Regions from separate parts of the Enterobacter cloacae complex sp. HYC042_NIDB genome, predicted to be linked through region 3. Evidence: predicted binding sites of a transcription regulator. Region 3 holds the regulator's gene; each other region holds the start of a gene.
The links. Region 3 encodes CRP, which controls carbon source genes, mostly activating them, when cyclic AMP is high. Its sites were predicted from a motif close to ATGTGANNNNNNTCACAT; they were not measured.
Positions count from the first base shown of each region.

Region 1: the regulator CRP is predicted to act here: its motif matches at 3,062-3,079, upstream of serC (3-phosphoserine/phosphohydroxythreonine transaminase).
Region 2: the regulator CRP is predicted to act here: its motif matches at 5,964-5,981, upstream of epd (erythrose-4-phosphate dehydrogenase).

Region 1 covers NZ_CP109650.1:1,835,273-1,844,981, forward strand. The annotation lists gene focA (formate transporter FocA) at 1-29, opposite strand, end outside; gene ycaO (30S ribosomal protein S12 methylthiotransferase accessory factor YcaO) at 436-2,196, opposite strand; gene OKF39_RS08710 (DUF421 domain-containing protein) at 2,324-3,016, shown strand; gene serC (3-phosphoserine/phosphohydroxythreonine transaminase) at 3,179-4,267, shown strand; gene aroA (3-phosphoshikimate 1-carboxyvinyltransferase) at 4,337-5,620, shown strand; gene cmk ((d)CMP kinase) at 5,806-6,489, shown strand; gene rpsA (30S ribosomal protein S1) at 6,601-8,274, shown strand; gene ihfB (integration host factor subunit beta) at 8,445-8,732, shown strand; gene OKF39_RS08740 (ComEC family protein) at 8,947-9,709, shown strand, end outside.
Region 2 covers NZ_CP109650.1:4,086,446-4,096,154, reverse strand. The annotation lists gene OKF39_RS19540 (thiamine pyrophosphate-binding protein) at 1-1,274, shown strand, start outside; gene OKF39_RS19535 (OprD family outer membrane porin) at 1,351-2,619, opposite strand; gene loiP (metalloprotease LoiP) at 2,830-3,588, opposite strand; gene tkt (transketolase) at 3,860-5,851, shown strand; gene epd (erythrose-4-phosphate dehydrogenase) at 6,176-7,195, shown strand; gene pgk (phosphoglycerate kinase) at 7,245-8,408, shown strand; gene fbaA (class II fructose-bisphosphate aldolase) at 8,501-9,580, shown strand.
Region 3 covers NZ_CP109650.1:4,503,654-4,513,362, reverse strand. The annotation lists gene nirB (nitrite reductase large subunit NirB) at 1-1,256, opposite strand, end outside; gene tsgA (MFS transporter TsgA) at 1,517-2,701, opposite strand; gene ppiA (peptidylprolyl isomerase A) at 2,980-3,552, shown strand; gene OKF39_RS21660 (putative adenosine monophosphate-protein transferase Fic) at 3,660-4,244, shown strand; gene pabA (aminodeoxychorismate synthase component 2) at 4,275-4,838, shown strand; gene argD (bifunctional acetylornithine/succinyldiaminopimelate transaminase) at 4,925-6,145, shown strand; gene OKF39_RS21645 (YccS/YhfK family putative transporter) at 6,142-8,229, opposite strand; gene crp (cAMP-activated global transcriptional regulator CRP) at 8,287-8,919, opposite strand; gene OKF39_RS21635 (OsmC family protein) at 9,231-9,635, shown strand.

The DNA.
Region 1 (9,709 bases), 2.1 Mb from region 3:
AAAAGATCAAAAGGGTTGTCAGCTTTCACACTAACTCTCTCTTTATTAAGTCGGCGACGAGATACTAACAAAGCATTATAGAAGAGAAATTGATATAGATCATATCTCGCCTGGCTTATAGGCCCGCAGTATGTATGGTTTTACAACAAATGCGGAGTAAGTATTTGATTATCCGTATAAAAATAAATTTTAAAAGTTATGAAAAGAGTTGAATTTTTTCGTTCGGCCCCCTTCGAAACAGTTAATTAATATGGAGTATTTACCATAAAAAGTAACAATAAAGCCCAGGCAAATATTATTATATTTACCCGTGTTTAACTTTATTATTACAATCAACAATCATTGCCGAAGAGAATAAAAAAAGGGGCAATGAAATTGCCCCGTAATATAGCCCAGACGATTGAATACGCCTACTGCCGTTAATGTTATATGCGCTTATTTTGACCAGTAAGCGGCTTTTGCTTTCTGCAGCTTTTCATAGGCCTTCAGCAGAGACTGATGCGCCGGGAAGGCTTTCAGATCGCTGTCAACCGCCTGCAGACCGTAGAACGGCTCTTCACCGCTCAGCGCCGCGCTGGCGGCTTCAACCGCTTCAGCACCGTACATACGTACGAAAGCGTTCAGGTACTGCAGTGGCTCGCGATCGTCTTCCTGTGCAAGTAATAGCAGGGTTTGCAGGCAGCGGTAATAGTTGGTGCGCTCGGCGGAGAAGACCGACTGGTTAAACTCCATGGTCCATTCTGTCCAGGCCAGAGCCTGATCCAGATCGCCGCCCGCGAGGGCCAGCATCGCTTTCAGTTCACCGATGCGCAGCGTGTACCAGCCGTTGTCTTTCCCGGTCGCCAGACCCAGCAGCTCGCGCACGCGGGTAAAGTCATCGTGGCCTTCATCGTCCAGCTGGGCTATCAGGTTGAGATAATCTTCTTTTTCCCACTCGCTGCCCGGCAGGGAGAGTAGGGTTTCACGCAGGTGCGCGCCCATGCTGTTGTTTGCGAGCCACAGATCTTCCGCCGGGTAGATATCGGACATGCCAGGTACGATGATGCGGCACGCGTAAACGCCCAGGTGTTCGTAGTCGGCAATGTAGACTTCCTGATCTTCGGCGTCGAAGATTGCCATCAATATAGCGAACTCTTCTTCGGTGGTACCGGCAAAGCTCCAGTCCACGAACGGATAGTCCGCGTCCTGCTTGAACATATCCCAGGAGATCAAACCGCTGGAGTCGATGAAGTGGGTTTCGAGGTTGGTGTGCTCGGCCACTTCTTCATCGTCAAACGTTGGCGGGGTGAATACGTCGAGATCTTTCAGGCTACGGCCCTGCAGCAGCTCGGTCACGGTACGCTCCAGCGCCACGCCGAAGTCAGGATGCGCGCCGAAGGAGGCGAAGCAGGTTCCGTTAGTCGGGTTAAACAGCACGACGCAGATAACCGGATATTTACCGCCCAGCGAGCCGTCATACGCAAAGATTGGGAAACCTTCCGCTTCCAGTTTGGCGATGGATTCCACCACGCCCGGGTAGCGCGCCAGCACGTCTGCCGGAATTTCAGGCAGGCTGATGGATTCGGCAATAATGCGGTTTTTGATATGACGCTCGAAGACTTCAGAGAGACCCTGCACGCGCGCTTCATTGCGGGTGTTACCGGCGGACATACCGTTAGACACATACAGGTTGCCGACGATGTTCATCGGGATATAGACGGTCTGCTCGTCAGACTGACGGGTGAACGGCAGGGCGCAGATCCCACGCTCTTCATTCCCAGACTGCAGATCGATCAGCATGCTGGCGGTCAGTTCGTTTTCCGGATCGTAGAAGGCACGCAGACGGCCATCCAGAATGCCTTCCGGCAGTTCATCGTCTTCGGTCAGCGGGAACCATTTTTCGTTCGGATAGTGAACGAACGGGCCGTTGGCGATGGTTTCACCCAGCCAGAAGTCAGCGAAGAAATAGTTGGTGGACAGACGCTCAAAATACTCACCCAGCGCAGAGGCCAGTGCCGCTTTTTTCGTCGCACCTTTACCGTTGGTAAAGCAGAGCGCGCAGTCTTTGTCGCGAATGTGCACGGACCAGACGTGAGGCACCGGGTTCAGCCAGGAGGCTTCTTCGATGTTAAAGCCCAGGTCGGTCAGTTTCTGCTGGAAGCGAGCGATGGAATCTTCCAGAGCGGCGTCTTTGCCGGGGATAAACGTTTGAGTCATGGCGTTCACTTTTATCGTACGTAAAGCGCGCAATGATACGGGTTTTGCGTGACGGGTGCTATCTCCGGCGAAAATAAATGGCTGGGCTATGCTTAGTAGCAGTAACTGACTGTTAAGGCATAGAAAAATGAAAGCATTTGATCTCCAGCGGATGGCGTTTGATAAAGTTCCACCTGAATTTCTGGGCGAAGTGGCGCTGCGCAGCCTGTATACCTTCGTACTCGTCTTCCTGTTTCTCAAAATTACCGGCCGTCGTGGCGTTCGTCAGATGTCGCTGTTTGAAGTGCTGATCATCCTGACGCTGGGCTCGGCGGCGGGGGACGTCGCGTTTTATGACGACGTGCCGATGGTGCCGGTGTTTATCGTTTTTGTTTCCCTCGCCTTGCTTTACCGGCTGGTGATGTGGCTGATGTCAAAAAGTGAAAAGCTGGAAGATCTGCTTGAAGGGAAACCGGTCGTTATTGTCGAGGACGGTCAGCTGGCCTGGGAAAATGTGCAAAGTGCCAATATGACCGAGTTTGAGTTCTTTATGGAGCTGCGCCTGAATAGCGTTGAACAGCTCGGACAGGTGCGGCTGGCGATCATGGAAACCAATGGGCAAATCAGCGTCTATTACTATGCTGATGACGACGTTAAGCCCGGCCTGTGTATCCTGCCGGATATGTTAGTAGAACGGTTCAGGGTGATACCTGAAACCGGGGAGTATGCATGTATAAAATGTAGTCATGTTGTGGGAATGCATGCGGGCGATCATCAATTATGCCCTCGTTGTGCAAATCCGGAATGGACAAAGGTTAGCCGGGCTAAACGCCTCGTCTGACAGCGATTTTGTCGGTTTTGTGACGACGAGGCGGCAGATTGTTTTGTGTGACGAAGGGCACATTTCCCCGGTCATAAGTTTTAGACATTGCGGCGCGTGTCACTGAATGATAAAACCGATATCCACAGTTATAACTTATGGCTTTTAGCGTGGTGAGGGGAAATGGCTCAAGTTTTTAATTTCAGTTCTGGTCCGGCAATGTTACCGGCAGACGTACTCAAACAGGCTCAACAGGAACTGTGTGACTGGAACGGTCTGGGTACGTCGGTGATGGAAATCAGCCACCGGGGTAAAGCGTTTATTCAGGTGGCGGAAGAGGCAGAAAAGGATTTTCGCGATCTGCTGAACATTCCCTCGAACTACAAAGTATTGTTCTGCCATGGCGGTGGACGCGGTCAGTTTGCGGGCATCCCGCTCAATCTGCTGGGCGACAAAACCACCGCTGATTACGTCGATGCCGGCTACTGGGCAGCCAGTGCGTTAAAAGAAGCGCACAAATACTGCACGCCGAACGTTATCGACGCCAAAGTGACCGTTGACGGTCTGCGCGCCGTGAAGCCGATGAGCGAGTGGCAGGTGTCTGACAACGCCGCGTATCTCCACTACTGCCCGAACGAAACCATCGACGGCATCGCCATTCACGAAGAGCCAGACTTTGGCGACAATGTCATTGTGACGGCGGACTTCTCTTCAACCATTCTGTCCACTCCGCTGGACGTCAGCCGCTACGGCGTCATTTACGCAGGTGCTCAGAAAAACATCGGTCCTGCTGGGCTGACTATTGTCATCGTCCGTGAAGACCTGCTGGGGAAAGCCCATAAGTCCTGCCCGTCAATCCTGGATTACACCGTCCTGAATGACAACGACTCCATGTTCAACACCCCACCTACGTTTGCCTGGTATCTCTCCGGCCTGGTCTTCAAATGGCTGAAGCAAAACGGCGGCGTGGCGCAGATGGACAAGATCAATCAGCAGAAAGCCGAACTGCTGTACGGCACGATCGACAAGAGCGATTTCTACCGTAACGATGTGGCGAAAGCGAACCGTTCCCGCATGAACGTACCGTTCCAGCTGGCAGACAGCAGCCTGGACAGCGTGTTCCTGGAAGAGTCGTTCGCGGCGGGTCTGCACGCGCTGAAAGGCCATCGTGTGGTGGGCGGGATGCGTGCTTCCATTTATAACGCCATGCCGCTGGAAGGCGTTAAAGCCCTGACCGATTTCATGATCGACTTCGAACGTCGTCACGGTTAATTTGCTGTTTTTCACCCCCGCAGCGTCCCTGCGGGGTTTTTATTATGTTGAGTTGAGAGTTTAGTTTTCATGGAATCCCTGACGTTACAACCTATCGCGCGGGTAGATGGCACCATCAATCTGCCTGGTTCAAAAAGTGTCTCGAACCGCGCTCTGCTGCTGGCAGCTCTGGCAAACGGCACCACCGTCCTCACCAACCTGCTGGACAGCGATGACGTGCGCCATATGCTCAATGCGCTGAAAGCGTTGGGCGTTCATTACACACTCTCTGACGATCGCACCCGCTGCGAAGTGACCGGCAACGGCGGCGCGCTGCAGGCGAATGACGAGCTTGAGCTGTTTCTGGGTAACGCGGGGACCGCGATGCGTCCGCTGGCGGCGGCCCTGTGCCTCGGGAGCAATAACATCGTGCTGACCGGCGAGCCGCGCATGAAGGAACGTCCGATCGGCCATCTGGTAGATGCCCTGCGTCAGGGCGGCGCGCAGATTGAGTATCTGGAGCAGGAAAATTACCCGCCACTGCGTCTGCGCGGGGGCTTTACCGGCGGTACCGTCGAGGTTGACGGCAGCGTCTCCAGCCAGTTCCTGACGGCGCTGCTGATGACCGCGCCGCTGGCCCCGCAGGATACGGTTATCACGATTAAAGGTGAGCTGGTCTCCAAACCGTATATTGATATTACGCTGCATCTGATGAAAACCTTCGGCGTTGAGGTTGAAAACCAGTCTTATCAGCGTTTCGTGGTTCGCGGCGCGCAGCAGTACCAGTCGCCGGGCAACTACCTGGTTGAAGGCGATGCTTCATCCGCATCCTATTTCCTTGCCGCTGGCGCGATTAAAGGCGGTACGGTAAAAGTGACCGGCATTGGCCGCAACAGCGTGCAGGGCGATATTCGTTTTGCTGACGTGCTGGAAAAAATGGGCGCGGTTGTCACCTGGGGGGATGATTTCATCTCCTGTACCCACGGTGAGCTGAACGCCATCGACATGGACATGAACCATATCCCGGATGCGGCGATGACCATTGCCACGGCGGCGCTGTTTGCCAAAGGCACCACCACGCTGCGCAACATTTATAACTGGCGCGTAAAAGAGACGGACCGCCTGTTCGCGATGGCAACCGAGCTGCGTAAAGTCGGCGCTGAGGTAGAAGAGGGCGAAGATTACATTCGCGTTACCCCTCCGGCAAAACTGAACTTTGCTGAAATCGGGACCTATAACGATCACCGTATGGCGATGTGTTTCTCGCTGGTGGCGCTGTCCGATACCCCTGTGACCATTCTCGATCCGAAATGTACGGCGAAAACCTTCCCGGACTATTTCGAACAGCTGGCGCGCATTAGCACCCTGGCATGATGAAGTCTTGCCGCATCACCTGATGCGGCATTTCCTTACGCTTCCTGACGATCTTTCCCGCTCATTTCTTCTACACTCTGCTTCTATCATTCCGTAATTTGCACGCAAAGGTAACAGTTGCGCACGTTGGCGCGTATAATGCGCGGCGTTCATGTTAACGGTATGCCTTATTTAAGGAGAAAAAGATGACGGCAGTTGCCCCGGTAATCACCATTGATGGGCCGAGTGGCGCAGGGAAAGGTACTCTGTGCAAAGCGATGGCGGAAGCATTGCAATGGCATCTTTTAGATTCGGGAGCAATCTATCGCGTGCTGGCGCTGGCTGCGCTGCATCATCACGTGGATGTCGCCTCTGAAGAAGCGCTGGTACCGCTGGCTGCGCATCTGGATGTGCGTTTTGTTTCTACCGATGGCAACCTGGAAGTGATCCTGGAAGGGGAAGACGTGAGCGGCGAAATCCGTACGCAGGAAGTCGCTAATGCGGCCTCCCAGGTGGCGGCTTTCCCACGCGTTCGCGAGGCACTGCTGCGTCGCCAGCGAGCGTTTCGTGAAGCCCCGGGTCTGATCGCTGATGGACGCGACATGGGAACCGTGGTCTTCCCTGATGCGCCAGTAAAAATCTTCCTTGACGCCTCTTCGGAAGAACGTGCTCAACGCCGTATGCTTCAGTTGCAGGAAAAGGGGTTTAGTGTTAACTTTGATCGCCTTTTATCCGAGATAAAAGAGCGCGATGACCGCGATCGTAACCGCGCCGTCGCACCGCTTGTTCCTGCAGAAGATGCATTAGTTCTGGATTCAACCAGTTTAACTATTGAGCAAGTGATTGAAAAAGCGCTACAATATGCGCGCCAAAAACTGGCACTCGCGTAATCGCGACCGATTTAGCAGTACCCCCGCTGCAATGGATTGACGGCGGGTATGTGAAACAACCCCATCCGGCACGGAGCCAGGTGGACGTTAATATTAACCTGAAGATTAAACATGACTGAATCTTTTGCTCAACTGTTTGAAGAATCCTTAAAAGAAATCGAAACCCGTCCGGGTTCCATCGTTCGCGGTGTTGTTGTTGCTATCGACAAAGACGTAGTACTGGTTGACGCCGGTCTGAAATCTGAGTCCGCCATTCCGGCTGAGCAGTTCAAAAACGCCCAGGGCGAGCTGGAAATCCAGGTTGGTGACGAAGTTGACGTTGCTCTGGACGCAGTAGAAGACGGCTTCGGCGAAACCCTGCTGTCTCGTGAGAAAGCTAAACGTCACGAAGCATGGATCACGCTGGAGAAAGCTTACGAAGAAGCTGAAACTGTGGTCGGTGTTATCAACGGCAAAGTTAAAGGTGGCTTCACTGTTGAGCTGAATGGTATTCGTGCGTTCCTGCCAGGTTCACTGGTAGACGTTCGTCCAGTCCGTGACACCCTGCACCTCGAAGGCAAAGAGCTTGAGTTCAAAGTAATCAAGCTGGACCAGAAGCGTAACAACGTTGTTGTTTCCCGTCGTGCCGTTATCGAATCCGAAAACAGCGCAGAACGCGATCAGCTGCTGGAAAACCTGCAGGAAGGCATGGAAGTCAAAGGTATCGTTAAGAACCTCACTGACTACGGCGCATTCGTTGACCTGGGCGGCGTTGATGGCCTGCTGCACATCACCGACATGGCGTGGAAACGCGTTAAGCACCCAAGCGAAATCGTGAACGTGGGCGACGAAATCACTGTTAAAGTGCTGAAGTTCGACCGCGAGCGTACTCGTGTATCCCTCGGCCTGAAACAGCTGGGCGAAGATCCATGGGTAGCTATCGCTAAGCGTTACCCAGAAGGTACTAAACTGACTGGTCGCGTAACCAACCTGACCGACTACGGCTGCTTCGTTGAAATCGAAGAAGGCGTTGAAGGCCTGGTGCACGTTTCCGAAATGGACTGGACCAACAAAAACATCCACCCATCCAAAGTTGTTAACGTTGGTGATGTAGTGGAAGTGATGGTTCTGGATATCGACGAAGAACGTCGTCGTATCTCCCTGGGCCTGAAGCAGTGCAAAAACAACCCATGGCAGCAGTTCGCGGAAACCCACAACAAGGGCGACCGTGTTGAAGGTAAAATCAAGTCTATCACTGACTTCGGTATCTTCATCGGCCTGGACGGCGGCATCGATGGCCTGGTTCACCTGTCTGACATCTCCTGGAACGTTGCAGGCGAAGAAGCAGTTCGTGAATACAAAAAAGGCGACGAAATCGCTGCAGTTGTTCTGCAGGTTGACGCAGAGCGTGAGCGTATCTCCCTGGGCGTTAAACAGCTCGCAGAAGATCCGTTCAACAACTGGGTTGCACTGAACAAGAAAGGCGCAATCGTAAACGGTAAAGTGACTGCAGTTGACGCTAAAGGCGCAACCGTAGAACTGGCTGACGGCGTTGAAGGTTACCTGCGCGCTTCTGAAGCTTCACGTGACCGCGTTGAAGATGCCACTCTGGTTCTGAACGTAGGCGACGACGTTGAAGCTAAGTTCACCGGTGTTGACCGTAAGAACCGTGCAATCAGCCTGTCTGTTCGTGCTAAAGACGAAGCTGATGAGAAAGATGCAATCGCAACTGTTAACAAACAGGAAGATGCAAACTTCTCTAACAACGCAATGGCTGAAGCTTTCAAAGCAGCTAAAGGCGAGTAATATCAGGTTCTCAGCATCATTTGAGCTGTAACGCATTTACAGCGCGAAGGATGATGAGCAGACTTGACAGATTGCAGGATTCGTCCTGTAATCAATAACAAAGGGCGGCTACGGCCGCCCTTGTTTAATGAGCTGTTCAGCTAATTGGTTTGAAAGGAACCGGAGGAATCATGACCAAGTCAGAATTGATTGAAAGACTTGCCAGTCAGCAACCGCATATCCCTGCCAAGGCAGTGGAAGATGCCGTAAAAGAGATGCTGGAGCATATGGCCTCCACTCTTGCCCAGGGCGAGCGCATTGAAATCCGCGGTTTCGGTAGTTTTTCTCTGCACTATCGTGCTCCACGTACCGGGCGTAACCCGAAAACTGGTGATAAAGTCGAGCTGGAAGGGAAGTACGTTCCACACTTTAAGCCGGGTAAAGAACTGCGCGATCGCGCCAATATTTACGGCAACTGAGTTTAGCCAGCCGGTTAAACTGGGTTCGAAAGAAAGCACCTGCGGGTGCTTTTTTTGTCTCCGTCACTTTCATTCTGAAGGTGTCTCGCATTTTAAGTTGCGTTTTCTGCAACGCGCTAAAAACCTTGCAGCGCTTGCTGTAGATTGCATTTTTCATACCTGACACCCCGCTCGATCTGCCCGCATACTGCCACCCAGAAACAGGGAGGTAGCAATGGGAATTCCCGATTTAGGTATCTGCGCCATTCTGGCGATAGCCCCGTTACTCTGGTTACCTGAACTGCCATCGCGTTATACCATCTGGATAATGATGGCTGGCGGGGTTGCACTGGCCGCACGCCAAAACGTACGGCTGAAGTATGTGGGGATGACGCTGTTATTTTGCGTGTGGGGCATTCTGGCCGCGCAAGAGAGCGTCTGGCCGATGCAGCATTTAACCGCAGGTGCCGTACAGGCCGAGGTGGAGATCGCCGCGACTGATGGTGCCACTGTGCATCAGGGAAAAATACTCACCATTGATGGCCAGCGCTGGTGGGCGTCAACAGGCGTAACGCTTTATGGTCATTATCTGCCGCAGAAAGCGTGTGCCGGTCAGCGCTGGGCGATGACGCTCCGGCTCAGGCCTGTACACGGCGAACTGAACGACGGAGGGTATGACCCCCAGCGCAGCGCTATTGCCCGCCATCAAACGCTAAGTGGGCGTTTTACCCATGCAGAACTCATCGATGGACGCTGCAGCCTGCGAGCGCAATACCTGACATCGCTGCAAAACCGACTTTCAGTTTATCGCTGGGGCGCGGTTATCCTCGGGCTGGGCATGGGAGAACGTCTGGATGTCCCCAGGGAAATAAAAGACCTGATGCGTGAAACCGGCACGCTGCATCTGATGGCGATTTCGGGTCTGCATATCGCGCTGGCGGCCTCCATCGTCTGGTTTCTTGGGCGCGGGCTTCAGTTTTTATTACCTTGCCATCGGG
Region 2 (9,709 bases), 420 kb from region 3:
CCTTCCTGAAGGCCAGTTCAAAACGGGCGTACCGCATCAGCAATGCCAGCCAGGCGATAGCCATCCTGCATAAAGCCATTCAGGAGGCGCAGACGCCGCCGTGCGGGCCGGTCTCCGTGGAAATCCCGATTGATATTCAGGGGGCTAAAATTCCTCTGTCTCTGGTGACCGCACCGGTGAAACCAGCTTCGGCTGCAGCTGTGGATCCCGCGATGGTGGATGCTTTATGGGCGCAGCTCAGGCAGGCTAAACAGCCGCTGCTGTGGCTGGGCGGCGGGGCGCTGGGAAGCGCTGACGCGGTGAAAAAGCTGGCCGATGCGGGCGTGACGGTGATCTCCAGCACCCACGCGCGGGGCGTGCTGCCGGACGACCATCGTGCCAGCCTGCGGGCGTTCCACAATTCGCCGTCGGTAGAGGCGCTGATTGCGCAGTGTGATTTTACGCTGGTGGCCGGTTCTCGCCTGCGCAGCAACGAAACCCGCTCCTGGACGCTGGAGTTGCCGTCTCCACGCGTGCAGATGGATATCGACCCGGCGGCGGCGAGCCGTAACTATCTGATGGATAACACGCTGATAGCCGACTGTTCAGCGCTGCTTGGCGCGCTGGCTGAAAAAGCGCAGGGCCGCGAGTGGGGCAACGCCCAGTGGGACGCGCAGGTGCAGCAGGTGGTCTCGCAGGCTGAACAGGGCCTGCGCGAGCAGTGCGGCGCCTATGCGAAGCTCAACGACGCCATTGAAAAAGCCCTGCCGCAGGACGGCCTGCTGGTGCGCGATATCACCGTTTCCGGCAGCCTGTGGGGCAGTCGTCTGTTCCGCGCTAACGGTCCGCTGATGAACATTCACTCTCTTGCCGGGGCGATTGGCATGGGGCTGCCAATGGCGATTGGTACCGCGATTGCCAACCCGCAGCGCAAGGTGGTGGGGCTGGTGGGCGACGGTGGCCTGAGCCTGAATTTAGGCGAGCTGGCGACGCTGGCGCAGGAGAAAGCTAACGTGACGATGCTGATCATGAACGACGGGGGCTACGGCGTGATGCGCGGCATTCAGGATAAGTACTTCGGCGGGCGACAGTATTATAACGAACTGCATACGCCGGACTTTACCCTGCTGGCACAGGCAATTGGCCTGCAGGCGTGGAGCGTTGAGCGGGCAGAGGATTTTGAAGCCGTGATGACGGAAGCGCTGGCGATGCCGGGACCGTCGGTAGTGGAAGTGCGGATGGGTCAGATTGGCGCTCTGAAGTTTGCCGGGCCGCCGCAGAAAACGCTTTACTAGCTGTTTTCCCTCTCCCTGAGGGAGAGGGAGAAAACAGTAGTCCGGGTAAGGCGAAGCCGCCACCCGGCTTGTTTTATTAGAATACGTTAAACGGGTATTCCACGTAGGCGCGGATCTCGTCCCCGCCCACGTTATAGTCGCTGGCGTTGCTGGAGACGCGCAGCACGGAGTAGCGCAGTTTCAGCTTCAGATCTTTCGCCGGGCCGTCCTGCACCTGGTACTGGATCTGGTTAAACCACTCGTGCTCTTTGCCGTTGCTGGTTTCAGAGGTCTTGATATTGTCGCCGCGCACGTAGGCGGTGGTCCAGCTCAGGCCCGGCAGGCCGAGTCCGCCGAAGTCCAGGCCGTAAGAGGCCTGCCATGAGCGTTCGTCTTCACCGTTAAAGTCAGACCAGTAGGAGTTCGCGAGCCAGATGGTGTTGCCGCCGTCGCCCACGCCGCCCTTGTCGCGATATCCGCCGTAGTTGTAGCCGGTGCTGCCGCTGCTCTGCTGGTACGCCACTTTGAACGTGTGAACATCCCAGATGTAGCTCGCCGCCAGGCTCCAGATGGTGTTGCTGCGGCCGGTGTCGAGGCTGTCAGCGTAGCCCTGATCCAGACGCGAGTTATAGCCGTTAAAGTCGAGCACCAGCTGCTGCCCGGTGCTGAACGGCTGTTTGTAATTCAGCCCCAGGTACTGTTTGTTCATCACCTCTTCGTTATGAGAGGCGTATAGCGCGCCGCTGAACTGGTCGTTGAACTGGTAGCTTGCGCCACCGAAAGTCAGGCTTTTCAGGCCGCTGTCGTGGCGGTCGTCGCTTTTACGCTGCTCGTCGGTGAAATAACCGGCGTTCACTTCCAGCCCGTCGATCTCTTTAGACGTCAGCATGGCACCGGTGTAGCTTTCAAACAGCAGGCGGGAGCTGTCGGCGTTAACGATAGGCAGTTCAGGACGCTGGTTACCGTAGCTCAGCACGGTATTCGAGATCCGCATTTTGGCGGTAGCGCCAAATTTCGCTAAATCGGATTTGGCCCGGCCATCGTCTTCCTGTTTAAAGAAGTCGATACCGCCCGCGCCGCTCTTGCCGCGACCGCCGTCCAGGCGCACGCCGTACTGCGCGATGCCGTCCACGCCAAAGCCCACCAGCCCTTCGGTATAGCCGGATTCAAAGGTGGCGATGATCCCCTGACCCCATTCGGCTTTATCCTGCTGGCCCTGATGGTAGTCACGGCTGATATACGCATTGCGTAAAAACAGGTCTAAATGGCTGTCGTCGATAAAACCCTTGCTGTCAGATTGCTGGCTTGCAGCGGCGGGTAATGCGGAGAATAAACTTAAAGCAATTAACGATAATTCTTTTTTCACGGAGGGAACGTCTCTGTCTTAATATATTAAATTGAATTACTGCGCGTTTGATAATTACCGGAAAGATTAACGATTGCAATAAATATGTGACCAGACGTTTCAGCCGGAAAGGGTAGGTCTGACGGGGCTTTCAGAGGTGTTACCGATACGTGCGATTTAGTTAGCAATTCATGCGAAATAAAAAGGAGGCAAAATTGCCTCCTTCCAAAATTATTTAATTCCGTCTGCGGCCATTCGGTCGCGAATATGCTGCGCGCGCGCTTCTGAGGCCGGGTGATCGTCAAACATGGAGCTCTGGCGACCCGCTTCCAGTTTTGCCAACTTTTCGAAGCTGGTGGCTAAACCGGATGGATTAATACCGCGTTTGCGCAACAGATCGTAGGAGTAGTCGTCCGCTTCGGACTCCTGACGCTGCGAGAACTGGGAGTTAACCAGTTTTTCACCTACGTCACCAAGCTGCGACTGGGACAGGCTGCCAACGATGCCGCCCGCAGAGGCCGCCGCCGCGCGAATGGCGTTGGTGCCTAAGGCAACCTGCATCCCTTTCTTCACGTGGCCGAGCGCAACGTGACCCATTTCATGGCCGATAACCGCTTCCACTTCGTTGTCGGTCATCATATCCATCAGCCCGCTGTAGACGCGGATACAGCCGTTAGCCATCGCGAAGGCGTTGACGTCTTTCGCCATGTAAACCTTGTAGTTCACCGGCTGGCCGTTGATGTTATCGCCGAGCGCGGAAGCAATCTTATTCAGACGCTGTGTGTAGGTACTGTCAGCCGGCGCAAGCGTGGCTTTTCCGTCCATATCTTTACAGGCCTGATCGCTCAGCGCTTTAACCTGCGCGTCGCTCAGGGAGTAGGCCTGAAAGGCTTCTGCACCTGAGGTCATCAGACCGTTAGAGTCCATATTCTGACAGCCGCTCAGCACGAGCGTTGTACCCAGGGCCAGCACTATTGCACGCATTTTCATGAGGTTGCTTCCGTACTCGTTAAACTGAATAAAATCCGAAAAGTGCCCCCGCAACGAAGCCGGGGCGGGATAAGTATAAGGAATATCTACAGGCGCGGGCGAGCAGATTGCGCAACATGCGAGCATGATCCAGAGATTTCTTAAGCTGCAAAAGAATGGTCCATGTACATGCCCTGCGGCTTGGGTTACATTGTTGGCACTTTTTTCCGGCGTAGCCCAAAACGCGCTGTCGTCAAGGGCATGGCCTTTAACAGTCCGATCTGGAGTTAAAATGTCCTCACGTAAAGAGCTTGCTAATGCTATTCGTGCGCTGAGCATGGACGCAGTACAGAAAGCCAAATCCGGCCACCCGGGTGCCCCTATGGGTATGGCTGATATCGCCGAAGTCCTGTGGCGTGATTTCCTTAACCACAACCCGCAGAACCCGGCATGGGCTGACCGCGACCGTTTCGTGCTGTCTAACGGCCACGGCTCTATGCTGATCTACAGCCTGCTGCACCTCACCGGCTACGATCTGCCAATCGAAGAGCTGAAAAACTTCCGTCAGCTGCACTCCAAAACTCCAGGTCACCCGGAAGTGGGCTACACCGCTGGCGTAGAAACCACCACCGGCCCGCTGGGTCAGGGCATTGCTAACGCTGTGGGTATGGCGATTGCCGAGAAGACCCTGGCGGCGCAGTTCAACCGTCCTGGCCATGACATCGTTGACCACTTCACCTACGCTTTCCTGGGCGACGGCTGCATGATGGAAGGCATTTCTCACGAAGTGTGCTCCCTGGCTGGTACCCTGAAACTGGGCAAACTGGTGGCGTTCTACGACGACAACGGTATCTCCATCGACGGTCACGTTGAAGGCTGGTTCACTGACGACACCGCCGCACGTTTCGAAGCCTACGGCTGGCACGTTGTGCGTGGTGTTGACGGCCACGATGCTGACTCGATTAAACGTGCAGTAGAAGAAGCTCGCGCAGTCACCGACAAACCGTCCCTGCTGATGTGCAAAACCATCATCGGCTTCGGTTCTCCGAACAAAGCGGGCACCCATGACTCCCACGGCGCACCGCTGGGCGACGCGGAAATCGCACTGACCCGTGAAGCACTGGGCTGGAAACACCCTGCCTTCGAAATCCCGTCTGAGATCTATGCTCAGTGGGATGCTAAAGAAGTGGGCCAGGCGAAAGAAGCGGCCTGGAACGAGAAATTCGCTGCCTATGCGAAGGCGTTCCCACAGGAAGCGGCTGAATTCACCCGTCGTATGAAAGGCGATATGCCGTCTGACTTCGACGCGAAAGCCAACGAATTCATCGCGAAGCTGCAGGCGAACCCGTCTAAAATCGCCAGCCGTAAAGCATCTCAGAATGCGATTGAAGCGTTCGGTCCGCTGCTTCCGGAATTCCTGGGAGGCTCCGCTGACCTGGCGCCTTCTAACCTGACCCTGTGGTCTGGTTCTAAGCCAATCAACGAAGACACTGCCGGTAACTACATCCATTACGGTGTACGTGAGTTCGGTATGACCGCTATCGCGAACGGTATCGCTCTGCACGGTGGTTTCCTGCCATACACCTCTACCTTCCTGATGTTCGTGGAATACGCACGTAACGCCGTGCGTATGGCTGCGCTGATGAAACAGCGTCAGGTGATGGTCTACACCCATGACTCCATCGGTCTGGGCGAAGATGGTCCAACTCACCAGCCGGTAGAGCAGGTAGCTTCCCTGCGCGTAACCCCGAACATGAGCACATGGCGTCCATGTGACCAGGTTGAATCTGCGGTGGCGTGGAAATACGGCGTTGAGCGTCAGGACGGCCCGACCGCGCTGATCCTCTCCCGTCAGAACCTGGCGCAGCAGGAGCGTACCCCTGAGCAGCTGGCAAACATCGCCCGCGGTGGCTATGTGCTGAAAGATTGCGCAGGCCAGCCTGAGCTGATCTTTATCGCGACCGGTTCTGAAGTTGAACTGGCTGTAGCAGCATGGGAAAAACTGACTGCCGAAGGCGTGAAGGCGCGCGTGGTTTCCATGCCGTCTACCGATGCGTTCGACAAGCAGGATGCGGCTTACCGTGAATCCGTACTGCCTAAAGCGGTTTCCGCTCGCGTGGCGGTGGAAGCGGGTATCGCTGACTACTGGTTCAAATACGTGGGCCTGAACGGCGCTATCGTTGGTATGACCACCTTCGGTGAGTCTGCTCCGGCAGAACAGCTGTTCGAAGAGTTCGGCTTCACCGTTGAGAACGTTGTCGCTAAGGCGAAAGAATTGCTGTAATCGCCGTTTTGCCCGGTGGCGCTTACGCTGACCGGGCCTACAAATGGCTCAAAAGTAGGCCGGGTAAGCGCTAGCGCTTACCCGGCTTTTTTGCGTCATTATTCCAACGAAAATGTGACGCAAGTCATATAGCTCGCTTATTCATCTGGACAGACATTCCTTTTATTCCCCGATTCGCTTATTCTTGCTGAAGCGTTTCAGTCGATTAAATGTTCGACAATTGACCAATCAATCGCAGTTTGTGATAGCAAAGATTCCCCTTCGGGCGTCGCTGGATTACTCTTTCAGCCACCTCAAACTCAGGGATTGCTTTGCAGGAGATCTATGACCGTACGCGTAGCGATTAATGGCTTCGGTCGCATCGGGCGTAATGTGGTTCGTGCTTTGTATGAATCCGGACGTCGGGCGGAAATCACCGTGGTGGCAATCAATGAACTGGCGGATGCTGCTGGCATGGCGCATTTATTGAAGTATGACACCAGCCACGGACGCTTCGCCTGGGATGTGCGCCAGGAAAGAGATCAGCTTTTTGTGGGTGATGACGCTATTCGTGTGCTGCATGAGAACAGCATTTCCGGGCTACCCTGGCGTGAACTGGGTGTGGATGTCGTGCTTGACTGTACCGGTGTGTATGGCAACCGCGAACACGGCGAAGCGCATCTGACAGCAGGCGCGAAAAAAGTCCTGTTTTCTCATCCCGGAAGTAACGACCTCGACGCGACCGTCGTGTTTGGCGTCAACCAGCATGAGCTGCAAGCCGAGCACCGCATTGTTTCCAACGCCTCCTGCACCACCAACTGCATTATTCCGGTCATCAAACTGTTAGACGATGCGTATGGCATTGAATCCGGCACCGTAACCACGATTCACTCCGCCATGCACGATCAGCAGGTTATCGACGCCTATCACCCGGATTTACGACGCACTCGCGCGGCGAGCCAGTCAATCATCCCGGTGGACACGAAACTGGCTGCAGGGATCACCCGAATTTTCCCGCAGTTTAATGACCGTTTCGAAGCGATTGCCGTGCGTGTTCCGACGATAAACGTCACCGCAATCGACCTCAGCGTGACGGTGAAAAAACCGGTAAAAGCCTGTGAAGTCAACCTGTTGCTGCAAAAAGCGGCACAGGGAGCATTTCATGGTATAGTTGACTATACGGAATTACCGTTGGTCTCAGTAGATTTTAACCACGACCCGCACAGCGCCATCGTGGATGGCACGCAGACGCGAGTCAGTGGTGCGCACCTTATCAAGACGCTGGTCTGGTGTGATAACGAATGGGGCTTTGCTAACCGAATGCTCGACACCACGTTAGCCATGGCCGCAAAAGGTTTCAGGTAGAGCGCACCTTGCGCTTGCAAAACTTTAAGAATCAACGAGAGGATTCACCATGTCTGTAATTAAGATGACCGATCTGGATCTGGCAGGTAAACGCGTTTTCATCCGTGCCGATCTGAACGTACCGGTTAAAGATGGCAAAGTGACCAGCGACGCGCGTATCCGTGCATCTCTGCCAACCATTGAACTGGCTCTGAAGCAGGGCGCTAAAGTGATGGTCACCTCCCACCTGGGCCGTCCAACTGAAGGCGAGTACAACGAAGAGTTCTCTCTGCTGCCGGTTGTTAATTACCTGAAAGACAAACTGTCCAACCCGGTTCGCCTGGTGAAAGATTACCTGGACGGCGTAGACGTTGCCGAAGGTGAGCTGGTTGTTCTGGAAAACGTTCGCTTCAACAAAGGCGAAAAGAAAGACGACGAAACCCTGTCCAAAAAATATGCTGCACTGTGCGACGTATTCGTGATGGATGCATTCGGTACTGCGCACCGTGCGCAGGCATCTACCCACGGTATCGGTAAATTCGCAGACGTCGCGTGTGCGGGTCCTCTGCTGGCTGACGAACTGGAAGCACTGGGTAAAGCACTGAAAGAACCTGCTCGCCCAATGGTCGCTATCGTTGGTGGTTCTAAAGTGTCTACCAAACTGACCGTTCTGGATTCCCTGTCTAAAATCGCTGACCAGCTGATCGTTGGCGGTGGTATCGCGAACACCTTCGTTGCCGCTCAGGGCCACAACGTGGGTAAATCCCTGTACGAAGCAGACCTGGTTGACGAAGCCAAACGCCTGCTGGGTACCTGTGATATCCCGGTTCCAACTGACGTTCGCGTGGCGACCGAGTTCTCCGAAACCGCAACCGCGACCCTGAAATCAGTAAACGACATCAAAGACGAAGAGCAGATTCTGGACCTGGGCGACGTTTCTGCACAGAAACTGGCTGAAATCCTGAAAAACGCAAAAACTATCCTGTGGAACGGTCCTGTTGGCGTGTTCGAATTCCCGAACTTCCGCAAAGGGACTGAAATCGTGGCTAACGCAATCGCAGACAGCGAAGCGTTCTCTATCGCAGGCGGTGGTGACACCCTGGCAGCAATCGACCTGTTCGGTATCGCTGACAAGATCTCCTATATCTCCACTGGTGGCGGCGCATTCCTCGAATTCGTGGAAGGCAAAGTACTGCCAGCAGTAGCAATGCTCGAAGAGCGCGCTAAGAAGTAAGCCATTCAAGGGCAGGGAAACCTGCCCAATTTTCAGCGCGCTTTTAAGAGCTCGCACCTTTTCTAACGGCCGAAGATACAGGACTAAGCAACATGTCTAAAATTTTTGATTTCGTAAAACCTGGCGTTATCACTGGTGATGACGTACAGAAAGTGTTCCAGGTAGCTAAAGAAAACAACTTCGCTCTGCCAGCAGTTAACTGCGTAGGTACCGACTCCATCAACGCCGTACTGGAAACCGCTGCAAAAGTTAAAGCACCGGTTATCGTTCAGTTCTCTAACGGCGGCGCTGCGTTCATCGCAGGTAAAGGCGTGAAAACTGACATTCCTCAGGGTGCTGCTATCCTGGGTGCTATCTCTGGTGCGCACCACGTTCACCAGATGGCTGAACACTACGGTGTTCCAGTTATCCTGCACACTGACCACTGCGCGAAGAAACTGCTGCCGTGGATCGACGGTCTGCTGGACGCGGGTGAAAAACACTTCGCGGCAACCGGTAAGCCACTGTTCTCTTCTCACATGATCGACCTGTCTGAAGAGTCACTGCACGAAAACATCGAGATCTGCTCTAAGTACCTGGCGCGCATGGCCAAAATGGACATGACCCTGGAAATCGAACTGGGTTGCACCGGTGGTGAAGAAGACGGCGTGGACAACAGCCACATGGACGCTTCTGCCCTGTACACCCAGCCAGAAGACGTTGATTACGCTTACACCGAGCTGAGCAAAATCAGCCCACGCTTCACCATTGCAGCGTCCTTCGGTAACGTGCACGGCGTTTATAAGCCAGGTAACGTGGTTCTGACCCCGACCATCCTGCGTGATTCTCAGGAATACGTGTCTAAGAAACACAACCTGCCGCACAACAGCCTGAACTTCGTCTTCCACGGCGGTTCCGGTTCTTCTGCTCAGGAAATCAAAGACTCCGTAAGCTACGGCGTAGTGAAAATGAACATCGATACCGACACCCAGTGGGCAACCTGGGACGGTATCCTGCAGTACTACAAAGCGAACGAAGCTTACCTGCAGGGCCAGCTGGGCAACCCGAAAGGCGAAGACCAGCCGAACAAGAAATACTACGATCCACGCGTATGGCTGCGCGCTGCTCAGACGTCCATGGTGACCCGTCTGGAGCAGGCTTTCAAAGAACTGAACGCAATCGACGTTCTGTAATTTGAGCTGCTGACAGCATCAGAAGGCCCGCAAATGCGGGCCTTTTTTTATGCTTTTTCAATATCCTGCAATACCTGTTTTTGTGATCTGTTTGGCAAAGCCGGTGCTTTTTGTTTACCCTTTACTGAC
Region 3 (9,709 bases):
GGCAGTTTATCTACGCCGATAGATGGTTTACCGCTGGAGGCGTGCGCCGGCAGGATCAGCGCGTCCGGGTTTTCCGGCAGCTCAATGGCGTTCAGCACCAGCTGGAGCAGGTTACCGAAGTCGCTGGTATCGCCCACCAGCACTGCACCGAGCAGGGTTTTGTTGTCCTGGCTGACGATAAGGCGTTTGTAGACCTCTTTGCTTTCGTCCAGATAGACGTAGCTGCGGGAATTCGGGGTGCGGCCATGCGCATCGCCGATACCGCCTACGTCTACGCCCAGCAGCTTCAGCTTGGCGCTCATGTCTGCGCCGGTGAAGGCGTTTTCGCTGCCGAGGATATGGTCCACGGCGACCTGCGCCATTTTGTATCCTGGTGCCACCAGACCGTATACCCGGTTATTCCAGCTGGCGCACTCGCCAATGGCGTAGATATCCGGATCGGAGGTCTGGCAGGTATCGTTAATCATGATCCCGCCGCGCTGGGCTACGGCCAGGCCGCACTGCGTGGCGAGCTTGTCGCGCGGACGAATACCGGTGGAGAAGACGATGAAGTCCACTTCCAGCTCGCTGCCGTCGGCAAAGCGCATGGTTTTACGCGCCTCTGTGCCTTCCTGCACGATCTCTTTGGTGTTCTTGCTGGTGTGAACCTTCACACCCATGCTTTCGATTTTACGACGCAGCTGGTCGCCGCCCATGTGGTCCAGCTGTTCCGCCATCAGCATCGGGGCAAATTCGATAACGTGGGTTTCAACGCCGAGGTTTTTCAGCGCGCCTGCCGCTTCCAGGCCCAGCAGGCCACCGCCAACAACCGCACCGCGTTTGCTTCGACGTGCGCAGGATTCAATGGCGTTGAGGTCTTCAATGGTACGGTAAACGAAGCAATCCTGGGTTTCCGACCCTTTAATCGGCGGGATCCACGGATACGAGCCAGTCGCCATGATCAGCTTATCGTAAAAAACCGTACGCCCGGCGCTGGAGTGGATCACTTTCTCCTGACGGTTGATGGTGATAGCGCGTTCGCCCACCAGCACTTTTACGCCATGCTTCTCGTAGAACCCTTCGCGCACCAGAGAGAGCTCTTCGGCGGTATGGTGAGAGAAGTAGGAAGACAAGTGCACACGGTCGTACGCCTTGCGGGGTTCTTCACAGAACACGGTAATATCGAACTGGTCAGCATCGGCTTTATCGAGAAGATCCTCAATAAAGCGGTGGCCGACCATGCCGTTACCGATGATAGCGAGTCTGACTTTGCTCATTTTTGCCTCGATTTCTTTTCTATTACTGCCTACCTTAACGATTCAGCAGGGGCACTTATTGATGCAAATCAAATACGCCTTCACCTACCCCTTAGTGGGTATATCTATGATTTGTCAGGTTTTTTATAAGTAACGGATATTGTTTGATTTTTGTGCTTGCTTGTTTTTCGCACAAATTTGACGGGGTTTTTTACGAATCGGCAGTCAGAGCGGGTAAGCAGGGTAAAACCCCTTTGCAGAACGCAAAGGGGTTTTGACGATTAGTGGGTAGCCGTTGCCGTATTGTGCTGGCGGTGACGGGTCACGAAGCCCAGAATGAAACACATGATAAACACCACGGCATACAGACCGTTAGCGGTGTGCAGCGCGGCCAGCGGGCCGCTGTGCGCCACAATCGGGCCCGTGACCACGAAGGTCAGCATGGTGCCGATGGTGCCGCAGGTCAGCACGAAGTTCACCAGCTTTGGTGAAGCTACTTTGGTCTGCAGGGAGCCCAGGGTGATGATTGAGGTGTAAATCGCGCTGGAGAAGAAGCCCAGGGTCAGGATGAACCATGGCATATGCTCCGGGGCACCGTTGATGAACAGATACATCAGCACGGTCGCCAGACCCGCCAGGACGGTCAGAATACGTTGCAGGTCGAAGAAGCGCAGGATGAAGCTAAAGGCCCACATGCCGAACATGTAAGACATCCAGAAATCGCTCACCAGTTTGCCCGCGTCGTTCAGGCTCATGCCCAGACCTTTAGCGTATTCAGGTACCCACGAAATAAAGCCCAACTGACCGAGGATGTAGCACAGGGCGGCAATGGAGAGGAACAGCACGCCGATACCCCATTTTTCCTTCGCCACCGGCTCTGAGGTGGTCTGCGCTTTTTTGCCCAGCACCGGGAAGTCACAGCCGAAGGTCAGAATGAAGATCGCGACATAGACCAGACCGATACAGGCGTATACCCAGTACCATTCAATGCTGCGCGCGAGCAGATACGCGGCGACCATCGGGAAAATCATCCCGGCCATGCTGAAGAAGGAGTCGGTAAACAGCAGGCGCGCGCCGCGCTGGCGGCCTTCATACATGTGCGTAATAAGGAACGTACCGATCGACATCGTGATCCCGCTGACAAGGCCCAGCACGAACATGGCGGCGGAGAACAGGGCGATGCTGTGGCTCAACATCAGGCCCGCCACGGCGGCAACCATCAGCACGAAGCCGAAGCGCAGCTGGGTTTTCAGCGGGACGATTTCCATCAGCCAGGCATTCAGGAAAATTGAGATCAGGATCCCCGCGTTGAGGAAGGTGAAGGTGTTACTCATGCTGGAAACGGGCAGCTGGAAGTAGTCTGCGATATTTCCCATCACCATCCCGGTGACGATCACCAACGCGCCGGTCAGGGCGTAGGAGAAGAAGCTTATCCATGTGAGCTTGATGCGATTGCTGTTAGTCATGTCTGGCCTGTTCATAAAAAGAAAAGCGCCGGTAGGGCGCTGAGAGCGGGCAGATTTTAGTCGCTAAAGTGATCTATTCCTATCTTTTAAGGGAAATGAATATGCCATTGCAGGTTTTAGTGTGATCTAAATCACACTAAATGGCGGTATAACCAATCGTTTGCGCAGTAATAATTGTTTCAATTTCGTAAAATTAGGTAAAAGGCTGGTCTCGGTTCATACTGCTCTTTAGAATCAAGCCATTCGCTTTTTATACTGCGCTTTGTTAAGGAATTCTCATGCTCAAATCAACACTGGCGGCTGTCGCAGCTGTGTTTGCTCTTTCTGCCGTTTCCCCTGCTGCGCTGGCAGCCAAAGGGGACCCTCACGTTCTGCTGACCACCTCTGCCGGGAACATTGAGCTGGAACTGAATAGCCAGAAAGCTCCGGTTTCTGTGAAAAACTTCCTCGACTATGTGAACAGTGGTTTCTATAACAACACCACCTTCCACCGCGTGATCCCTGGCTTCATGATTCAGGGCGGCGGCTTCAACGAGCAGATGCAGCAGAAACAGCCTAACCCACCCATCAAAAACGAAGCGGACAACGGCCTGCTGAACAAGCGCGGCACCATCTCCATGGCGCGCACGGCGGATAAAGACAGCGCCACCAGCCAGTTCTTCCTCAACGTGGCGGATAACGCTTTCCTCGACCACGGCCAGCGCGACTTCGGCTATGCGGTCTTCGGTAAAATTGTGAAAGGGATGGACGTGGCGGACAAAATCTCTCAGGTTCAGACCCACGATGTCGGTCCATACCAGAATGTGCCGTCTAAGCCAGTGGTGATTCTCTCCGCGAAAGTGCTGCCGTAATCGTTCTCCCACACGGGCATATCCTGCCCGTGTCTTTCAGCCCTCCCTGCGAAAGCGCGTTTTGCTGCTTATACTTGTGGCAAACGGACTATTCAGGGAGGCGTTAAGTGAAAAAACTCACCGATAAGCAAAAATCCCGTCTCTGGGAGCAACAGCGTAACGTCAATTTTCAGGCCAGTTGTCTCCTTGAAAAAGGTAATGGTCCTTCAGAGCCCGGCATTGAGACGCTGGAGCTTGGGCCTTCGGCGCCCGGGCTACCGCATCTGTGCCTCATTCATCGCCATCTGTATCACAGAGAGATGAAGCAGGCAGGCGAATTCCGTACCGACGATATTTTTAAGGGTGACATTCCCTTCTGCCATTTTGAGTACATCGAGACGATGGGTAACGAACTGATGGCGGCGCTGGAAAGTGATAAGTATCTTGTGGGTCTTGAAAAAGCGGCGTTTGTTGAAAAAGTGAGCCATTACTACTGTGAAATCAATATGCTGCATCCCTTTATGCGCGGTAATGGCATTGCTCAGCGCGTCTTCTTTGAGCAGCTGGCCATCCACGCGAATTACGCGCTGGACTGGCGGGATATTGATCCCGAGCAGTGGGTGGCGGCGAACCGAAGCGGTGCCACGGGCGATTTGACCGCGCTGAGCGCTATCTTTGCCAAAGTAGTGAGCGAAGCGCGGGAATCTGAGTAGAATAGGGCGGCATTTTTTTCGGGAGCCGCCATGATTCTGCTGATTGATAACTACGATTCCTTCACCTGGAACCTTTACCAGTATTTTTGTGAACTGGGTGCAGAGGTGGTTGTCCGCCGCAACGACGAACTCAGCCTGTCTGATATTGAGACGCTGGCTCCGCAGAAAATCGTCATTTCGCCGGGACCGTGTACGCCGTCGGAATCGGGCATTTCTCTGGAGGTTATTCACCACTATGCCGGCAGGCTGCCGATCCTGGGTGTCTGTCTCGGTCATCAGGCGATTGCCCAGGCATTTGGGGCTACCATCGTGCGTGCCGCGAAAGTGATGCACGGCAAAACCTCGCCGGTCACCCACACCGGCACGGGCGTATTCACAGGGCTCAATAACCCGCTAACCGTGACGCGCTACCATTCGCTGGTGATTGACCCACCGACGCTGCCCGACTGCTTCGACGTGACCGCCTGGAGCGATACGCAGGAGATCATGGGGATTCGCCACCGCGAGTGGGATCTCGAAGGCGTGCAGTTCCACCCTGAAAGTATCCTCAGCGAGCAGGGGCACGCTCTGCTGGCAAATTTCCTCAATCGCTGAATATCTGTTGCCTTGTTGTGAGTTTTTATGCATATTTTGTGATTATATTTTCACAATGAATGTGACATAAAATGGATGGGCATGACATGGCAACTGAACAACCAGCAATTACCCGCGCGACATTCGATGAAGTGATTCTGCCGATTTATGCACCGGCTGAGTTTATCCCGGTGAAGGGGAAAGGCAGCCGCGTCTGGGATCAGCAGGGCAAGGAGTATGTGGATTTCGCGGGCGGTATTGCGGTCACGGCGCTGGGCCACTGCCATCCTGCGCTGGTGGACGCGCTGAAAACCCAGGGCGAAACCCTGTGGCACACCAGCAACGTGTTCACCAACGAACCTGCGCTGCGACTGGGCCGTAAGATCATTGATGCGACCTTTGCCGAGCGCGTGCTGTTTATGAACTCCGGCACCGAAGCCAACGAAACCGCCTTTAAGCTGGCGCGTTACTACGCCACCACGCGCCACAGCCCGTACAAAACTAAAATCATCGCCTTCCATAACGCCTTCCACGGACGCTCTTTCTTTACCGTCTCCGTTGGCGGCCAGCCGAAGTATTCCGACGGCTTCGGTCCGAAACCAGCCGACATTATCCACGTGCCGTTTAACGATCTGCACGCGGTGAAAGCGGTGATGGACGACCACACCTGCGCGGTGGTGGTGGAGCCGATTCAGGGCGAAGGCGGCGTGACCGCGGCAACCCCGGAATTCCTGAAAGGGCTGCGCGAACTGTGCGACGAACATCAGGCGCTACTGGTGCTTGATGAAGTGCAGTCCGGGATGGGGCGTACCGGAGAGCTGTTTGCCTACATGCACTACGGCGTGACGCCGGATATTCTGACCAGCGCGAAAGCGCTCGGCGGCGGTTTTCCGGTGAGTGCGGTACTGACGACGCAGGAGATTGCCTCTGCGTTCCACGTCGGGTCTCACGGCTCGACCTACGGCGGTAACCCGCTGGCGAGCGCCGTGGCGGGTGCCGCGTTCGACATCATCAACACCCCTGAGGTGCTAAACGGCGTTAGCGCGAAACGCGAGCTGTTTGTGCAGCATCTCCAGCAGATTAACAATAAGTACGACGTCTTCAGCGAGATCCGCGGCATGGGGCTGCTGATTGGTGCGGAACTTAAGCCGCAGTACAAAGGCCGCGCGCGCGATTTCCTGCATGCCGCCGCTCGCGAAGGGGTGATGGTGCTCAACGCCGGGCCGGACGTGATGCGTTTTGCGCCGTCGCTGGTAGTGGAAGAGAAAGATATTGACGACGGGTTAACCCGCTTTGCCGCGGCGGTCGAGAAGATCGTAAAAGGCTAATACTCGGTTCGCTTTAACCGCCGCGTTAACCAAATGCCGTGATGCGGGCGCTGACGCCATGCCACCGACGAAATGGTGTGCATGGTGTTCAGATGTCCCAGTACGCGCTGCAAATGCTGCTCCAGGGTGCTCATCGGCCCGTGGGTCAGCGTCTCCGGTGCCTCCAGAATGTTCGAATCCCCCGACTCGCCCGGCGCGTCATACTCCAGACGCTGCTGACACCGCTGCAGGGCAATTTCACAGGACTGCAAATAGCGCTGCGCCAGATCCGGCGTCAGCATCGTGTGTTCGCGCGCCAGCGTGGTCATGGCGTTAATGTGCTCGACGATAAACTGGCTGTGCGTGACCCACAGCTTCATATCGGCAAGATAGTGTGAGTTAAAGCCCGGCTCCTGCATCGCCTGGTTGAGCGAGTTAAACAGGGCGTTGTGCGCCTGGTTGACCTTCATCCGCTGATACGCCAGCGGGGAGGGCTGCGGATCGTCGCTCAGGATCAGACGAATGGCCTGCTGATCAGCCTCCAGCGCGTCGTGGGCGTTCTGCCTCAGCAGCCCGCTCTGCCACTGCGGCCACAGCCAGACCATGCCGCCAAAGGCAATCAGGCAGCCGATCAGGGTATCAATCAGCCTGGCGACAATAAACTGTTCGCCGTTAAGCGTCAGCAGCTGAAGGGTATATACCGCCGTCACCGTAAAGCCCACCATCGCCCAGCCGTAGTTTTTGCGAATGATTAGATAGCTTACCAGGGTGATCGCCAGCATGCCCGCCAGGGTATAGCCCTCGGGCACGTGAAAATGCAGCGTCACGCCCGCAATAATCAGCCCCGCCATCGTGCCGCCTGCCCGGTGCAGAATGCGCACCCGCGTGGCGCCATAGCCGTTCTGGGTAACAAACAGCACGGTCATTAAGATCCAGTACGGTTTCGGCAGGTGGAGCGCCATGCCCATCAGGCTGGCGATACTGAGCATGACGCTAATCCTTGCAGCGTTGCGCAGAGCGGAAGATTTCAGAGACAGGTAGCTTCTCAGCGCCGGCAGCAGCGGCAGACGTTTCTGTTTATCCGCCATCAGGTCACGGGAATAAAGCGGGCGCTGGGTGCGCAGCACGCGGGCGATGCGGCTGAAGTGCCAGGCGGCAAACTGGCCGACCGGGTTATCCGGGTGCTGACGGGCGATTTTCTCCAGCGCGCCGAGCTGTTTGTCCATGTTAAAGCGCGTGGGGTAGCGGTGGTAGAGAATATCATCGGCCAGCACCCGCAGGCGCGCGGAGACGGTTTGTGCGTTCCAGCGGATCACCGCTTCGGCATGGCTGCGCTCAACCAGCTTTTGCACCTCCTGCGGGTGGTGAAGGCTAACGGAGATATGCTCCTGAAGATCCAGCCCCACCTGGAAGGTGCGCAACAGCCGTTTATATTCGTGGTTCTTGTTGGCGGCGAGCATATGCAGCTGCTGATAGCACTGGCTTATCAGGTCTACCACCTTTTGCTGGCGCGTCAGCAATGGCGGTAAGGATTTTTCCGGATCCGTATGCTGGGTGAGCAGGGTGTATTTGGCTTCACAGTAATCCGCAAGCTGCACGTAGAGCAGGCTCAGAGATTCGCGCAGCGGCTGCTCCCGCCACAGCCAGAACCAGAACCAGTTAAACAGCCCGTACCACAGCGTGCCGAGGGCGTAGATCAGCAGCGGCTCCCACACGGGCATATTACCGGCGAGGCTCAGGGTGAAGATGGCCGCAATGAGTGACGCGGGAAGCAGCCGGGCATGGAGCGAGCTGATTTCGGCGGTGACGCCGAGGGTCATCGCCAGCACGGTCAGGATCAGCGGCAGGGGAATATCGCGAGCCAGCAGAAGCTGCACCGCGAGGCTACAGCCAGCAAACAGCGAGCCGCCAATTATCAGACGTTTGAAAAAGCGTTTATGGGGCGTGTCCAGACCGGCAATGTTGCAGCAGGCGGGGACGAGAGAAAACAGCAGGCCCTGCTGAAGATGTCCCAGGATCAGGCCCACGGCCACGGGAAGACACAGCACCAGCGTTTGTCGTAGTGCGTAGTTAACTTCCGGGTGATAGATCAGCCTGCGCCACATGGGGAATAGAGACAAAAACGGCGTGACACCTCGCGATGGCACGCCGTTTAGGCAGGATTAACGGGTTCCGTAAACCACGATGGTTTTACCGTGGGCGGAGATCAGGTTTTGATCTTCCAGCATTTTCAGAATACGGCCCACCGTTTCGCGGGAGCAACCGACGATCTGACCGATTTCCTGACGGGTAATTTTAATTTGCATGCCGTCCGGGTGGGTCATCGCGTCTGGCTGTTTCGCCAGGTTCAGCAGAGTCTGCGCGATACGGCCAGTCACGTCCAGGAAGGCGAGGTTACCCACTTTCTCTGACGTCACCTGCAGACGGCGCGCCATCTGGGAAGAAAGACGCATCAGGATGTCAGGGTTAACCTGAATCAGCTGACGGAATTTCTTATAAGAAATTTCAGCCACTTCACATGCTGTCTTTGCACGAACCCAGGCGCTACGTTCCTGGCCTTCTTCAAACAGGCCCAGTTCACCGATAAAATCGCCCTGGTTCAGATAGGAAAGGATCATCTCTTTGCCTTCCTCATCTTTGATCAGCACTGCCACCGAGCCTTTGACGATGTAATACAAGGTTTCCGCTTTTTCACCCTGGTGAATCAGCGTGCTCTTCGATGGGTACTTATGAATGTGGCAATGAGACAAGAACCATTCGAGAGTCGGGTCTGTTTGCGGTTTGCCAAGCACCATGCGCTGTTATCCTCTGTTATAAGCTGTCACCAGAGTCATCAGATGCATCCGGACTCTGGGGTTGCAATCGAATTCTTACCCATACCCTGGGAAGTCGGCTGTCGTAACGTTTCGCAGCCAGTAAAGTTTGATGTCCTCTGCATACATGTGTAACGTCAATGTATTACTGTAGCATCCTGAGTGTTTTAGCATAGCTTTTGCCGCGTGTCTCCTGGTGTCTCGCTTCAGCATGATGCAGGTCGCCTTCCATTGCGAGAAATGTAACGCACGCGTAATCTGTCACCAAAAATGCAACGTTGGAGTTAATGAATATGCAAGCGCGCGTGAAGTGGGTTGAAGGTTTAACGTTCCTGGGCGAGTCCGCATCAGGACACCAGATTTTGATGGATGGTAACTCCGGCGATAAAGCCCCAAGCCCAATGGAAATGGTGCTGATGGCGGCAGGCGGATGCAGCGCGATTGACGTGGTGTCGATTCTGCAAAAAGGCCGTCATGACGTGACGGATTGCGAGGTTAAACTCACCTCAGAACGTCGCGAAGAGGCGCCACGCCTGTTCACCCACATTAATCTGCACTTTGTTGTCACCGGGAAAGAACTGAAAGACGCGGCGGTCTCACGCGCGGTGGATCTCTCTGCGGAGAAATACTGCTCTGTGGCGTTAATGCTGGAGAAAGCGGTAAAAATCACCCATTCGTATGAAGTGATCGAGGCTTAATTATTGGGGCATCGTGCGTGTTGATGCCCTCACCCTAACCCTCTCCCACGGGGCTGAGGGTTCCCCAGAAAAAT